Regions from separate parts of the Vibrio palustris genome, predicted to be linked through region 2. Evidence: predicted binding sites of a transcription regulator. Region 2 holds the regulator's gene; the other holds the start of a gene.
What was found. Region 2 encodes MetJ, which represses methionine synthesis genes. Its sites were predicted from a motif close to TTAGACNTNTANANGTCTAA; they were not measured.
Positions count from the first base shown of each region.

Region 1: a site for MetJ is predicted at 1,646-1,665, ahead of metA (homoserine O-acetyltransferase MetA). Genes of this name have one in related genera too.

Region 1 is NZ_AP024887.1:1,441,428-1,445,631, forward strand. Features, by position in the region: gene OCU30_RS06795 (ABC transporter permease) at 1-4, shown strand, start outside; gene OCU30_RS06800 (ABC transporter permease) at 1-1,142, shown strand, start outside; gene OCU30_RS06805 (ATP-binding protein) at 1,108-1,488, opposite strand; gene metA (homoserine O-acetyltransferase MetA) at 1,688-2,632, shown strand; gene OCU30_RS06815 (tetratricopeptide repeat protein) at 2,785-3,555, shown strand; gene OCU30_RS06820 (hypothetical protein) at 3,552-3,782, opposite strand; gene rlmF (23S rRNA (adenine(1618)-N(6))-methyltransferase RlmF) at 3,845-4,204, opposite strand, start outside.
Region 2 is NZ_AP024887.1:2,423,329-2,427,532, reverse strand. Features, by position in the region: gene OCU30_RS11365 (bifunctional aspartate kinase/homoserine dehydrogenase II) at 1-562, opposite strand, end outside; gene OCU30_RS11360 (O-succinylhomoserine (thiol)-lyase) at 563-1,729, opposite strand; gene metJ (met regulon transcriptional regulator MetJ) at 1,929-2,246, shown strand; gene OCU30_RS11350 (malic enzyme-like NAD(P)-binding protein) at 2,345-3,613, opposite strand; gene rpmE (50S ribosomal protein L31) at 3,899-4,114, opposite strand.

The sequences.
Region 1 (4,204 bases), 980 kb from region 2:
ATGAATGTAAGGCATTATTTACCAATAGCGTCGTGGTTATTACAGTATTTGGCGGTGTATTTTTTTATTCGTTTCTCTATCCACTCCCCTACGCTCATCAAATTCCACGCTCGCAACCCATCGCGATCGTCAATCTAGATAAAAGCCAAACCAGTTATCAACTAGAACGTATGGTCGATGCTACCCCACAATTACATGTGGTCGAGCGTGTACATTCGATTGAAGACGCAAAAGATGATTTTTATAATGGGAATATCGCAGGATTTTTAGTCATCCCCCATCATTTTTATCGGGATTTAGCGATGAGTAAACACCCAACCCTCGCGTATGCCGGTGACGCATCTTACTTTTTAGTATACGGAACGGTGGTTGAAGGTCTGTCTCAGGCCTCTGGAACGTTAGCGGCACAAGTTAAAATTCAGCACCTACTTAACCGTGGTGATGCATTACCTCAAGCAAAGCAAACCTTATCTCCCCTGAGAAATAATTTAAAGCCGACCTTTAATGCTCGTATGGGATACGTGGATTATGTGGTTCCTGCGGTGTTTGTCCTCATTTTGCAACAAACCATGGTCATGGCTGCCGGGTTAATGGGAGGGACGCAAAAACACAGTTCAGGATACTGGTCGACCGCTTCGCAACGAACGCTGCTCTTCAATCGTACTCTCGTATTGGTACTCATCTATTATGTATTAAGTGCTTACTACTTTGGCGGAAGCTTTTATTGGCATGGGGTCAATACGCTTGCCTCACCAGTCGAACTCAGCTTGCTTTTGTTGCCTTTTTTATTGAGCACATGCTTTCTTGGTATTTTTTTAGGTGCGGTGACACCAAAACGAGAGTATGTCACGCTTTTAGTGTTAGTCAGCTCTATGCCCTTGGTGTTTTCCGCCGGTTTTATCTGGCCGATGGAAAGTATTTCGCGACCAGTGGTCTGGTTGGCGAATCTGTTTCCAAGCACCCCAGGTATTCAAGGATTTTTAGCCTTAAACCAAATGGATGCGGCTTGGCAGCAGGTGGCGGATCAATGGACACAGCTATGGTTGCAAACTGTATTATGGGGCGGTTTAGCTTGGTGGCAATTTAAGCGTAACGGTCGAACGCTACCTAATATTGCCAACGACGGCGCATTTTCTCAATAACCGTCGGCTCTATATTGTGAATGCTACCATAGTTTCCTTGGCACACCTTAATTATGAGCTTAGCGCCATACTGTTTCGCAAGGCGCTTATAAAATGCCATTTCCCAATGACGAACAAAAGTATTGGATACGACAATACTTTCTCCTTGCCTAAGCCAATATTCACTGCGCTGTTGACACCAATCGTGAGCGGCACTCAGCTTTTCTGGCTGGAAAATATACACGTCGCGCTCATCAATAAAATACATATCCGCTTCTAAATGAACGCCCGGTAATTCTCGCGCTAGGGTTGACTTTCCCGACCCAGGTAACCCCCGCACTAGTGTGACTGTCAGCACTTTACTCATTAGACCACGTATTACATTATTAAAATGAATTAGTTAAAGCGCCAAAGTAGTATATGACGCTTATCGTTTATCCGCATCAAACTCGGCTATATCGCGGTTGAAAAATAGTGAAAGTTAGAGTTTAACCTCGACATTATCGAAGATTTAAGTTATAAGTCTAGATGTATAGACGTCCATAGATAATAAAAGGGAGTATGTTGTGCCTATTAAGATCCCCGATCAATTACCCGCAAGAGATGTGCTACGTCAAGAGCATATTTTTGTCATGCCGGAGTCACGAGCGACCACCCAGCAAATTCGTCCGCTCAAAGTCTTGATCTTAAATCTCATGCCAAAAAAAATAGAAACCGAAACACAATTCCTGCGTTTACTCTCTAACTCTCCGCTACAAATTGATGTGGAACTGTTACGAATCGATGATAGGCCAAGTAAAAACACACCTGAAGAACACTTAAACTCTTTTTATCGCCAATTTGATGTGGTTAAAAATCGTAACTTCGACGGTTTAATTATTACAGGCGCACCGCTCGGGTTAGTGCAATTTGAAGATGTGATTTATTGGAGTCACTTACAAACCGTCATTGAATGGGCAAAAAACCACGTGACATCAACGTTGTATGTGTGTTGGGCTGCGCAAGCCGCTTTAAAATCGATTTATCAATTGCCAAAACGTACGCGTGAAGACAAGCTTTCCGGGGTCTATTCGCATGAAACTCAGTATCAATATCACCCATTGACGCGAGGGTTTGATGATACGTTTTTAGCTCCTCATTCACGTCACGCTGATTTTGATCCAACCTATCTTGCTGATAATACTGATCTGGATATTCTTGCAGTATCACAACAGGCTGGCGTCTACCTTGCTTGCACCAAAGACAAACGAAATGTGTTTGTGACCGGTCATCCAGAATATGAAGCATCAACCCTACATCACGAATACCAACGGGATGTCGATCAAGGGCTATCTCCAATGATGCCGATCAATTATTACCCAGAAGATAATCCAGCCAACTCACCGCGCGCGACTTGGCGTAGCCATGGTAATTTATTATTTTCAAATTGGTTGAACTACTGCGTGTATCAGCAGACTCCGTTTGACCTAGAAAACTTTAGTGAAGATAAATTTACGAAAGATGACGAGTAAATAACGTCGGCGGGCATCACATCCATGGTGCCCGAATCCTAATATCGAACATTGAGTTGTGTTAAGTCACTCGCAGTGCTTTGTATGCATGCTATGTCTATCAATCGCAACGTTTACTATCGGACTTTATCCAAGCCATGGTGATTAACACAATGTCTTTGTTCTTATCGCTATCTGATAGTGTAACCATACACGCAACCAATCAACGCAAAACCGCAACGATGTTAGGGCTCGCACTGATAATGTTGGCAGGATGCGTACAGTCGACCGTAATAAAACCCGCCGCTAGCCCGCGGCAAATTGCCGATAACCGACTTGCGTTAGCCATTGCCTATATGGAGCGAAATCAGCCACAAAAAGCTCTTAAGAACCTACAACGTGCTAAGCACGTCGCGCCTTATTACTTACCGACATTGTTAGCATTAGCCCATTACTACAACACAGTACAAGATACTCGCCAAGCCAGCGGGATTTACCAACAAGCGTTACAACGCTACCCAAACAACAGTCAGCTCCTACATAATTTTGGCATATTTCTTTGTCAGCAAGGCAAGTATAACCAAGCAAATAACTATTTTTCTAAAGCGATTAAGCAACAGAAATATACTCATGTTGCTCTTACCTATGAAAGTGCCGCCCAATGTTTATGGCTGGCAAACCAAACCGATAAAGCGATTGAGTCGATGCGTGCAGCCGTCAATCATGCCCCAAGTAATCCGCGGATGATAGAGCGGTTGTTGGCCATGTATGCCAACAACCAACAAGCACATAAGGCGTATAGGTTACTTCAACAATACGGTGAGTTATTGAGTCCGATTAGACAAGACCAATGGCGAGCACAACTGGAGAAACAAAGTAAGCAAGAGCGTGAAAATGAGCCGGTCGCCAACACTCACGCATCAATTGGTCACCGTTTACCCTAGCGTTTTTTTGTTGCATTTGTCGGTCGACCATCATCGCCACCTTTACGATCGCGATAGTGGGTACGGCGACGTTGATGCGTTTCTTTAACACGCACTGATTTAAGGTATTCTCGATATACAATACGTATAAAGAACCCTAAGCCAATAAGCAGCACAATCGTAAACACGAAAAAAAATGGCTTACATAACCAGTTCGGCTGGCACGGTACAAAAAACTCAAAGTCCATATTACCTCCAAGAGGCATAGCGATTGTTCTTACTTTATCGGCTATCAATGCAATAACTTAAATTAGCACGCTTCTTGTCCCCACTTATTGCGTTGCGCAGCATTTTGAAAACTCCATGCGATAAATCGGCTGATCTTTTGACCTTGCGCCATTTCAACGATTTTCACATCACACGCCCCTACTTTTGCTAACTGTTTCTTCATCCAACGTACATTGTCTTTTTTAGAAATTAAGCTCGTAAACCACAGCACTTGCTCCGAAAATTGGGCACTGTCTTGGGCTAAACGACGCAGGAAACTGGCTTCACCGCCAACACACCATAATTCACCGTGTTGCCCACCAAAATTCAGCATCGGTCCATTCGTATGCGTATTCTGTTGTGAACCCAATGAACGGCCACGTTTCTGTTTATTCTTGCCTAA
Region 2 (4,204 bases):
GAGCCATAAAGCCGGTGATGACTAAGCGCTTACTTGGGTGTTGAGCCAGAATGTTATTGAGCAGAGGTTGTGAGGCGGCGCGATCTACCTCGGGTTGGATTCCGGCTTCTGCACGTAAGAAAGTACGCGCGTCCTGCATAACACAGTCTAATTGCTTATCCATAAGGACAGCGGCGAGTAGTCGCGCTGACCACATTTCACCATGGCCGAGAATATTCGCACGAGTCTCACTAGAGATTGGTGCCGTTAGCTCTCCTAGCTCACTGATTTCGCCATTAAGTTGACTTAGCAGGTGATCAGCCGCTTCACCGTCAAGCAACGACGTAATCAGTTCGCTTTGGTACTGTCTCAGTGCTAATAAAGTTTCATGGGCCAAACGGCCATCTTTGCTTAACTCTTCAATAAAGGTAATTAAGCGGTTGGTTGTTTTGCCTGCCGCCGATACGACAATGAGATCATTAGAGTGTGAATAATCACACAGGATCTGTGCAACACGCTGATAACACTCAGCGTCTGCTAGGCTGCTGCCACCAAATTTATGTAATTGGCGCGATGTTGTCATTTAACAACTCTCCTTCGCGATAGTAAATGCTTGTTCTAAATCGGCAATGAGATCTTCTGCTGCTTCTAAACCGACAGAAACACGTAACAATAGTTGAGAAATGCCGGCTTCTGCTAGGGCAGCTTCACCCATCGCGCGATGTGTCATTGTAGCTGGGTGACAAATCAGACTTTCTACTCCCCCAAGAGATTCAGCCAATGAGAACAGTTTCAGTGAGCTGACGAAAACTTTGAGTTGTTCAAAAGTGGCATTCACCTCGAAGCTTAGCATGCTGCCGAAGCCACGCTGTTGCTGTTGTGCAATTTCATGCCCAGGGTGGTCAGGCAAGCTTGGGTGATAAATCGTGCCGACCAGCTCTTGCTCATTTAAGTATTGCAGTAGACGAGTGGCACTTTCTTCGTGCTGGCGCATACGTACACTCAAGGTACGTAAGCCACGTAAAGTGAGATAGCTATCAAACGGCGTACCTGTTGCCCCAATACAATTTCCCCACCACGCTACTTTTTCGGCATGTGCTTGTGTACCGCTGATCAGCACACCGCCGATAACATCAGAATGTCCATTGATGTATTTGGTGGTCGAGTGAATAACAAAGTCAGCGCCTAGTGTAAGGGGTTGTTGATATACGGGTGTCAAAAATGTGTTATCCACGGCGACTAACGTGCCGTGTTGTTTTGCTTGATTGCATACTTTCTTGATATCAACCACACGAATCAATGGGTTAGATGGCGTTTCAATCAGCAGTAATTTAGGCTGTTGGCTCAGTGCCTCTTGGACTTGTAAGTCATTGCTTTGGTCTATGAATTTAACCTTGAAATCGCCTTTTTGCGCGCGAGTATTCAGTAAACGATAGGTTCCGCCATAGCAGTCATGTGGGGCAATAATAAGATCATTGGGGCCAAGAAAAGCAGTGATCCATAAATTGATGGCGGCGGTACCACAGTTAGTAATCGTGGCCCCTGCGCCAGCTTCTAATTCAGACAGCGCCTCTTCTAACAGACTACGGTTGGGATTCCCAGAGCGTGTATAGTCGTAAGTAGGAACTTCCCCAAATGCTGGAAAGCCGTAGTTCGTGGATAAATAAATAGGGGGAACAACGGCGTGATGTTGTGAATCAGATTCAATTCCTGTTCGAACGGCAATGGTATCGGGTTTATGTTGGTTCATAATGTATCCTTTCCTGAACGCTGAGGGCTGCTGTCACCAAACTTATCGTCAAGGCGCAGGTTTATCAACCTACTTTACTGTGTGTTTTTGTGGACGTCAACACATCTAGCCATCTATATGTCTTTGCTTATAGCAGTAAATACCGTTAAAATTACATTACTGATTATTTATTTTCTGAACGACTGAACGAAGGTGCGCAATGGCAGATTGGAGCGGCGACTATATAAGCCCTTATGCGGAACATGGTAAAAAAAGTGAACAGGTGAAAAAAATCACCGTATCCATTCCACTTAAGGTACTAAAAGTGCTGACGGATGAGCGTACTCGTCGCCAGATTAATAATTTACGACATGCCACTAACAGTGAACTATTGTGTGAAGCGTTTTTACATGCTTACACGGGTCAACCATTGCCGACCGATGAAGACTTGCGCAAGGATGGGCCGGATGATATCCCCGTTGAAGCAAAAGAAATGATGACGCGTATGGGGATTGAATTTGAGTCGTTTGACGACTAAGTCCGCGTGAGCCGTGTAGGAAGATTGGTTAGACAAAAAAGCCCAGCATTGCTGGGCTTTTTGTTTTATTGACAGGATGTTTTACACATATAGATACATTAGTCGGCCATGTAGCCTTCAGGTAAATCAATGCGAGCGACGCCCGATTCCACGGCCGCTTCAGCAACAGCACGAGCAACGCGTGGCAGTAAGCGTGCGTCCATTGGTTTTGGAATAATGTAAGCTGGACCGAATGATAAGTTATCAATCCCAGCCGCTTTCAATACATCACTCGGTACGGTTTCTTTGGCTAGTTGACGGATAGCATCAACGGCTGCCAATTTCATTTCAATGTTGATTTCGCTCGCGCGTACATCCAGCGCCCCGCGGAAGATGAATGGGAAGCACAACACATTATTCACTTGGTTAGGGTAGTCACTACGACCCGTTCCCATAATGAGATCGTTACGCGTGTTATGCGCCACTTCAGGGTTGATTTCTGGATCTGGGTTCGAGCAAGCGAACACCACAGGTTTATCTGCCATCAACGCAAGTTGCTCGCTCGTTAGTAGATCTGGCCCCGATACGCCTAAAAACAGGTCAGCGCCGGCAATCACATCATCGAGAGTACGTTTGTCTGTGTTATTGGCAAAACGCTGCTTGTATTCGTTGATGTCGTCACGGCGAGTATGGATGACGCCTTTGCGATCGAGCATGTAGATTTTTTCGCGCATTGCGCCGCATTGAATTAATAATTCCATACAGGCAATCGCGGCCGCGCCAGCACCTAAGCAGACAATCGTGCAGTCTTCGAGTTGTTTACCTTGCAGTTCAATCGCGTTCAACATGCCTGCCGCAGTGACAATGGCTGTTCCGTGCTGGTCATCATGGAAAACTGGAACGTCACAACGTTCAATCAATTGACGTTCAATTTCAAAACAATCCGGTGCTTTAATATCTTCAAGATTAATGCCACCAAACGTATCAGCGATGCTGGCAACAGTATTAATGAACTCTTCTGTAGTGCGGTGTTTTACTTCAATGTCGATAGAGTCTAAACCAGCAAAACGTTTGAACAGCAGCGCTTTACCTTCCATAACAGGTTTTGATGCTTGTGGTCCCAAGTTACCCAAACCGAGTATTGCCGTACCGTTTGAAATGACAGCAACGGTATTGCCTTTACCAGTATACTTATAAATGTTGTCAGGATTTTGTGCGATTTCACGGACAGGTTCAGCAACGCCTGGGCTATAAGCAAGCGCTAAGTCATGCGCCGAATCTGCAGGTTTAGTGAGGGCGACTGCAATTTTACCTGGAGTCGGGTAAGCGTGATATTTGAGCGCTTCTTGGCGAAAAGCTTCTTTAAGGTTTGCTTGGTTATCGGACATTGGATGATCTCTATTGTTTTTTTTAGGGGGTGTAGAAAGCGCATTATTCTAAAACAGGATGTTATCAGTGCCTAGTTGACGACAGGCAATATGGCGAAGTTTTAATGGCGTTAATTACTGATAAGACCAGCGGAGAGTAAGGCAAAGGTTTGCTTTATTTATGAGGTTTACAATGGTACGAAAACAGGGAGATTTGGACGGTGAATACAGTTTGCAGAACAGGATAGGATCGAAAAGGACGCTATACAGCGCCCTTTTACTTCAGTATTTACAAAGCAAACATGCTTATTTGCTTGTAAGGCTACCGAAACGCTTGTTGAAGCGATCAACACGACCACCGGTATCAACGATACGTTGCTTACCTGTGTAGAATGGGTGACATTTGTCACACACGTCTAGGTGTAGAGTATCTTTGCTTAGTGTTGATTTAAACGTGAAAGTGTTGCCACAAGAACAGCTTGCGTTCACGTCTGTGTATTCTGGGTGGATACCAGTCTTCATGGGATAACCTCAATATTAGGCCGTGTCGCTATCCAAATCTAAGTTGGACACCACACGTAAGTTAATGGTAAAAAACGTTTAGGCTCTTAT